2 linked regions of the Coraliomargarita algicola genome follow. Each later gene encodes a partner of the first gene's protein in a complex. Links are inferred from orthologs where the notes say so. Each region holds a gene or a part of one and is shown on either strand. Other genes may lie near its edges.

The links.
Region 2: the proteins of accC (region 1) and accD are in contact, whole or in part, in a solved structure (PDB 8UXZ), measured with the Escherichia coli proteins. The link is inferred for Coraliomargarita algicola from one-to-one orthologs.

What each region holds. Positions count from the first base shown.
Region 1 is NZ_CP138858.1:2,420,796-2,424,025, reverse strand. What follows is about bases 274-3,178. They hold accC (acetyl-CoA carboxylase biotin carboxylase subunit), read right to left. Parts: upstream 2,456-3,178; coding sequence 1,091-2,455; downstream 274-1,090. Other genes in these bases: SH580_RS09630 (3-oxoacyl-[acyl-carrier-protein] synthase III C-terminal domain-containing protein), read left to right, coding at 3,161-3,178; accB (acetyl-CoA carboxylase biotin carboxyl carrier protein), read right to left, coding at 2,465-2,926; SH580_RS09645 (Asp23/Gls24 family envelope stress response protein), read right to left, coding at 620-1,063; amaP (alkaline shock response membrane anchor protein AmaP), read right to left, coding at 274-579. In the rest of the region: SH580_RS09655 (hypothetical protein), read right to left, coding at 1-3; more of amaP, read right to left, coding at 46-273; more of SH580_RS09630, read left to right, coding at 3,179-3,230. UniProt on the Escherichia coli protein: This protein is a component of the acetyl coenzyme A carboxylase complex; first, biotin carboxylase catalyzes the carboxylation of the carrier protein and then the transcarboxylase transfers the carboxyl group to form malonyl-CoA.
Region 2 is NZ_CP138858.1:2,913,458-2,916,670, reverse strand. What follows is about bases 1-2,888. They hold accD (acetyl-CoA carboxylase, carboxyltransferase subunit beta), read right to left. Parts: upstream 1,928-2,888; coding sequence 1,073-1,927; downstream 1-1,072. Other genes in these bases: SH580_RS11795 (transposase), read left to right, coding at 2,808-2,888; SH580_RS11800 (double zinc ribbon domain-containing protein), read right to left, coding at 1,975-2,700; SH580_RS11810 (bifunctional folylpolyglutamate synthase/dihydrofolate synthase), read right to left, coding at 1-988. Outside these bases: more of SH580_RS11795, read left to right, coding at 2,889-3,077; SH580_RS11790 (hypothetical protein), read left to right, coding at 3,102-3,213.

The sequences.
Region 1 (3,230 bases):
CATGTCGTTGGTGCCGCTTGGCTGGAGTGCGTGGGGCGCTCGCGCTTATTGTTTTTTGCTAGCCTCGTCGCTTTCGAGTTCGAGCGCCTCGCCCTCGTTGTAAGCTTCGCTGGTTTCGATTGCGGGGGCCTGTGTCTTTGCTGGTAGTTTGGATTCGATGCGACCGCTCTTGAAGCCGGTGGCAACGATGTTGATACGGCCGAGGTTTTCGATGCCTAGATTTTCAGTTAAGGCCTGCCTCAAGTGAGACTGTAAGGTCTGCTCAATTTGACGCAGGCGCCCGCCGCTGAGTAGCTTGATGCGGATCTCAAAATGAGTGGTGCGGCCTTTAACCGTAATCTTTACCTGTGGTTTGGAGACGTCTTGAATCTGCTCACACGAGGTTTGCACTAGCTCGACGATCGCGTGTCGGCTGACCATGACGCGTCCGCTGTCGGTTGTGTAAGCGACGACATTCTTGGGCTGTCGCCGTACGAGCAACATCAGCAGAAACAACAGCGCCAGCACGGCTCCACACATATAGAGGAACTCGGGCTGGGGCAGTTGCTGGATGGCTTCGTAGGCGTCGTGGAAGGTCATAAGCTTACAGTGGTGTGACGGCGGTGGCGTGGGGCGATACTTAGTCGGTATGCGGCTGGTCGGCCCAATCTTCTTTCTCTACTTTCTCATCGTCGGTGCGCACACCGTCGATGATTACATTGACGCGTGCCACACTTTTGCTAGTCATTTTTTCGACTTGCTCGGCGATACGTTGTTGCATCTCTGTGGCCACGGCAGCGAGTTCGACACCGAAGCGAAGGATGACGCGGATTTCGATACGATAATCGCCCACTTCGTCCTCTTCGACGCGGACGCCGCGCTCGTCTCCTTTTTTGGAGAAGATCTCGGCGATGCCATCGACAAAGCCGCCGCCGACGGCGGCTACGCCACTCACTTCCAGTGCGGCGAGGCGAACAATGCTGGCGACCACACTGTGGTTGATGCGAATGTCACCGAGAGTGTTTGAATCCTCGGAGACAGTGGGGATGACTGATTCGTTAATATTGTCCGGTTCCTTGCTCATAATAGGTGTGATAGTATATGAATTGGCTTAGGTGTAAATATCCTTCGGCACACGTTCCAAGAATTCTTCAATGTATTTCGTGGTGGCCTTGCCTGCTCTGAAGTGCGGATCACGGATGATGGCGCGCGAGAAGGGGATGTTGGTTTTGATACCACGAATCAAATACTCACCGAGGGCACGGTCCATACGGTCGAGCGCGAGTTCGCGTGTGCGCCCGAAGGTCATCACTTTGGCGATCATGCTGTCGTAGTAAGGAGGGATTGTGTAGCCACTGTAGCAGTGTGAGTCGATACGCACACCATGGCCACCAGGTGAGTAATAGAGGGAAATCTCACCCGGGCAGGGGGCGAAATTACGTGCAGGGTCTTCCGCACAAACGCGGCACTCGATACAGTGCTTAGTGATCTTGATGTCCTTTTGATCGTAGCTGAGCTTTTGTCCGCTCGCGATCAGTAGCTGTTCCTTGACCAAGTCCACTCCGGTGACTTCTTCGGTCACGCCGTGTTCGACTTGGATGCGGGTGTTCATCTCGATAAAGAAGTAGTCGCCCTTGCCATCGACGAGGAACTCGACAGTGCCGGCACCTTCGTAGTTGACGGACTTCGCTAATTTGACGGCGTCGCGGCCCATTTTCTTGCGAATGTCGTCGGAGATGAAAGGGGAGGGCGCTTCTTCGATCACTTTTTGGTGACGACGTTGCACCGAGCAATCACGCTCGCCGAGGTGGATGACGTTGCCGTATTGGTCGCCCAGTAGCTGGATCTCGATGTGGCGAGGGGCTTCCAGGAAACGTTCCAAATAGACGGCACCATTGCCAAAGGCTTTTTCGGCTTCGTTGCGGGCGTTGTTATATTCCTTTACGAACGCGACCGCATTGTGAGCGGTGCGCATGCCTTTGCCGCCACCACCGGCCACAGCCTTGATGATGACCGGGTAGCCGATTTTTTTGGCGACTGCCAGGGCTTCCTTTTCGTTGTCGACGGTGCCATCACTGCCGGGAATCACTGGAACTTTGGCTTTGATGGCCATTTCCCGTGCCTTGGCTTTGTCGCCGAAGTTGACGATTGCTTCCTTGCCCGGGCCAATGAACTTGATGTTACACTGCGCGCATTGTTCCGCAAAGTCGGCATTTTCTGCCAGAAAGCCGTAGCCTGGGTGGATGGCGTCGACATCGGCGATTTCGGCGGCTGCGATGATGCGGTCTGCCTTCAAGTAGCTAAGATTACTGGCGGCGGGGCCGATGCAAATCGCCTCGTCGGCGAGTTGCACGTGCAGCGACTGTTCGTCGGCCTCGGAATAGACGGCGAGCGTCTTGATCCCCAGTTCGTTACAGGCGCGGACGATGCGAAGCGCAATTTCGCCGCGGTTTGCGATGAGTACCTTTTTAATCATCCGGTAGGATTAGGCGGTTTTAATTTTAAACAGAGGCTGGCCGTATTCGACTGCTTCACCGTTTTCGACGAGTACTTCGGTCACGACACCGCTCATTTCCGCTTGGATTTCGTTCATGACCTTCATGGCTTCGATGATGCAAACAATGCTGTCGTTACCGACTTTGGTGCCGACATTGGCAAATGCGGGGCTTTCGGGCGAAGCTGCGCGGTAGAATGTGCCTACCATGGGCGATTTGATGATGGAAATACCCTTTTCTTCGGCAGCAGGTGCGGCTGCGGCAGCGGCAGGTGCGGCTGTAGCAGGTGCTGGTGCCGCTGCCGCTACGGGGGCGGCGGCATGAATGATTTGTGGGGCGTCGGCACCTTTGCTGCTAAGGCGTAGCTTGAAGCCATCCTCCTCGAATTCGAATTCGGAAATGTCCGAGCGTTTCATGAGGTCGACGACTTGTTTGATGAGTTTGATGTCCAAGGTATGTCCTTTCTTACAGCGTTGGTTGGTTTGTAGTATGTTGTGTCGCCGTTGATTTCTCGTCGGCGGTCAATTCAAAGTAAAGAGTATGTAAGGCTAGCTTTTCGCGATGTGCAACGACTTTGTTACTTTAGGGTAATGTGGGGAATTCGGACGCTGGACTCCGTTTTTATCGAGGATGTTGTGGAAGAATGGGCTTTATCTCGTGCTTTTCTCGGATCATCTTGGTTCAATATGTCTAAGTGCCGCTTTAATGATGTGAAGATTTCAGGGATTGTTACCTGTGTGCCGACCGAGGAAAAAT
Region 2 (3,213 bases), 490 kb from region 1 along the record:
GGGCACGATCTTCGCCCAATGTCCCAGCGATCATAATCGGTTCGCACCCCTCAGCCTTGACCAACTTAGCCAAGTTTTCCTCCAGCGCAGCCACGCCTTCAGGGTTATGTGAGGCATCTAGGATCAATTGCCGCCCATCCAACTCGAGCACCTGCCAGCGCCCCGCCCAATCTACATGCGAGAGCGCCTGCGTCGATTGTAGCGGAAACTGCTCCGCCAGGATCTCCGTCGCATAGACCGCCAAGGCCGCATTCCAACGCTGAAAACTGCCCGCAAGATTTGTGCAGGGCAGGGTAGATCCCTCCGGGAAACGATCTGTCAATGCATAAAACGGACAACCACGCTCTTCAGCCACCTGACGAACGACAGCTTCCGCCTCCGCAGGTAATTTGCCCATCAACACCGGCTTGCCGGCCTTAATAATGCCCGCCTTTTCACCCGCAATCGCCGCCAGCGTATCGCCCAACATTTCTGTATGGTCCAAGCTGATCGTTGTGATAATCGACAGTGCAGGATCCACCACATTTGTAGCGTCCAAACGACCACCGAGGCCCGTCTCAATGATCCCAATGTCCACAGCTTCCGTTGCAAAGCGTTGAAAAGCCATTGCCGCCACAAATTCAAAAAAAGTCGGATGTAGCTCCGGGTCATCCCGCCCCAGTTCCGCAGCGATCGGCTTTAACTGCTCCGTATAGCGCACAATTTCAGCCTCCGAAAGAATCTGCCGATTCACCTGCGCCCGCTCGCCCAAATGCACCAAGTGCGGCGAACTAAAAAACCCCGTGCGATAACCATTATCCCGATAAAGCGCCTCCAGCATCGCACACACCGAGCCCTTACCATTGGTCCCCGCCACATGAATCACCGGAAATTGCCGCTCCGGGTGGCCCAGCGCCTCCACCAAAAGCCGCATCCGATCAATTCCATACTTAGAACCACGATTCTTCAGCGCATAGAGATAGTCGAGGGTGTTGGTGTATTGAGACATAAAACGTAGGGGCGCGACTTTTCACGCCCGCGTCTAAAAGCTGCTGTTGCTCGGCGGGCGTGACTAATCACGCCCCTACAAACCCTACGCCGACTTCTTAGAGCCGTAGAGCGCCTTAATTAAATTAATCATACGGTCGCGCATTTCACCACGAGGAATGATCAAATCGACCAAACCATGCTCAAGTAAAAACTCAGATGTTTGAAAGCCAGCCGGCAAATCCTGCTGCGTGGTTTCCTTGATCACACGCGGACCCGCAAAGCCGATCAACGCTTCGGGTTCCGCGATAATCACATCCCCCAACGATGCGTAACTAGCCATCACACCCGCCATCGTCGGATTCGTCAAAATTGAGAAATAAGGAAGTCCCGCCTCACTTAACTTCGCAAGCGCAGCACTGGTCTTCGCCAATTGCATTAAACTTAAAATCCCCTCCTGCATACGAGCGCCCCCCGAAGCGGAAACGATAATGACAGGACACTTCTTTTCCACGCCACGCTCAATCGCACGCGTGATTTTCTCACCCGCTGCCGAACCCAAGCTAGCCGCCATAAAGCGGAAATCCATCACCGCGATACTCACCGGCATGCCCCCCATTGTGCCCATGCCAGAAATGACCGTATCCGTCTCCTTCGTCTTATCCTGATTCTGTTTCAACTTTTCAGGATACGAAGAAGTCGCGTTAAATTCCAAAGGATCCAGCGAATGCACCCCCATGTCCATCTCTTCGAAAGTCCCCTCATCCAGCATAGAAGCGATACGATCACGTGCTTTAAGTGGGAAGTGGTAGCCACTGCTTGGCACCACCATCAAATTTTCCTTCAATACACGGTTGTAAATGATCTCGCCCGTCTTCGGGCATTTCGTCCAAAGATCCTTAGGGATGTCCTTTTTCTTAACGGTGACGGTCGAGTACTGAGGTTTTCCAAAGAGTGCCATAAGAGAAGTAGGAGTTAAAAATTAAGAATTAAGAGTTAGTAAATAGACTATCCGTGTCCGAGAGTCGCGACTTTGATTGAATCAACACCTGCCCCGCGAAGGACGGCGGCACAAGCATTAAGCGTCGACCCCGTAGTGAACACGTCATCGATCAGAATATATGTTTGATTCGGAATTACAACCGCATCGGTTACCAAAGCAAAGGCATTTTTTACATTTTGGTGACGGTCACTTCGACTCAGGCGCGTTTGCGTCTGAGTATAGAGCCTTCGGAGCAACATATTTTGCACCTCAAGCGCCTCCGTCGCCTGCAACAAAGCCTCCGCAATCACACGACTCTGATTAAAGCCCCGCTCCCGTTCTTTCGTAGCGTGCAAGGGCACTGGGACCAAGATCGACCCCTTAAAGTAGTCCCGATAGTAAGGCGCGGACGCGATCATCGTCTGCACATCCTGCAGCACATAAAAACCAGACTTATATTTAAGTTCATGAATCAGTGAGCGCGCCGGCCCCTTCGCCAAAAACAAAGTCTTCCCCTGTTCAAACAGCGGGTTCAACTCCACACAATGCGGACAAGTCCGTGGCCCCGCCAGCATGCCAAAGAAAGGGTAGCCACAAGTCGTGCAAGTCGGCGGCTTAGAGAGAAAGAGCTCCCGGCTACAATCCCGGCAAAGAAACTGATAATCCGAATCCTCCACCGCATCGCCACAATGCACACAACTACGCGGGAAAAACACATCCAGCATCTGCCGCCCTAAGGGAAACCGTGACATATCCCCAATCTAAGCAAAACCCTCTCATCGTCAAGCTCTCCCATTATATAGACCTGTCCCTTATATTGAGGCTTGTAATTAGATAATTTAGAGACCACTATCTTTTTATGCGAACGAAACGGATCACGGCTCAAGGCACGGGGATTTACCACTGTATGTCCCGCACTGTGAATGGGCAGGCGCTTTTTAAACTGAGAGAAATGGAGGTCTTGCGAAAGATGATCCATCAGGTTGCAGATTTTTCGGGTGTCGAAGTGCTCACTTATTGCTTGATGAACAATCACTTCCATGTGCTGGTTCGTGTCTGTCCAGAAGCCCAGGTCTCCGACTCGGAACTGATGCGACGCTATCGGGTGCTCTATGCGAAGCCTTCCTGATATCAAACCGCTTCTGTTTCTGTGATGGAGCAGGAATTAAGAGATGGGGGAGCGGAGGCGGACTTGATTCGACAAAAGCTGCTGGCTCGCATGAATGACATCTCGGCCTTCATGAAAACTTTAAAACAACGCTTTT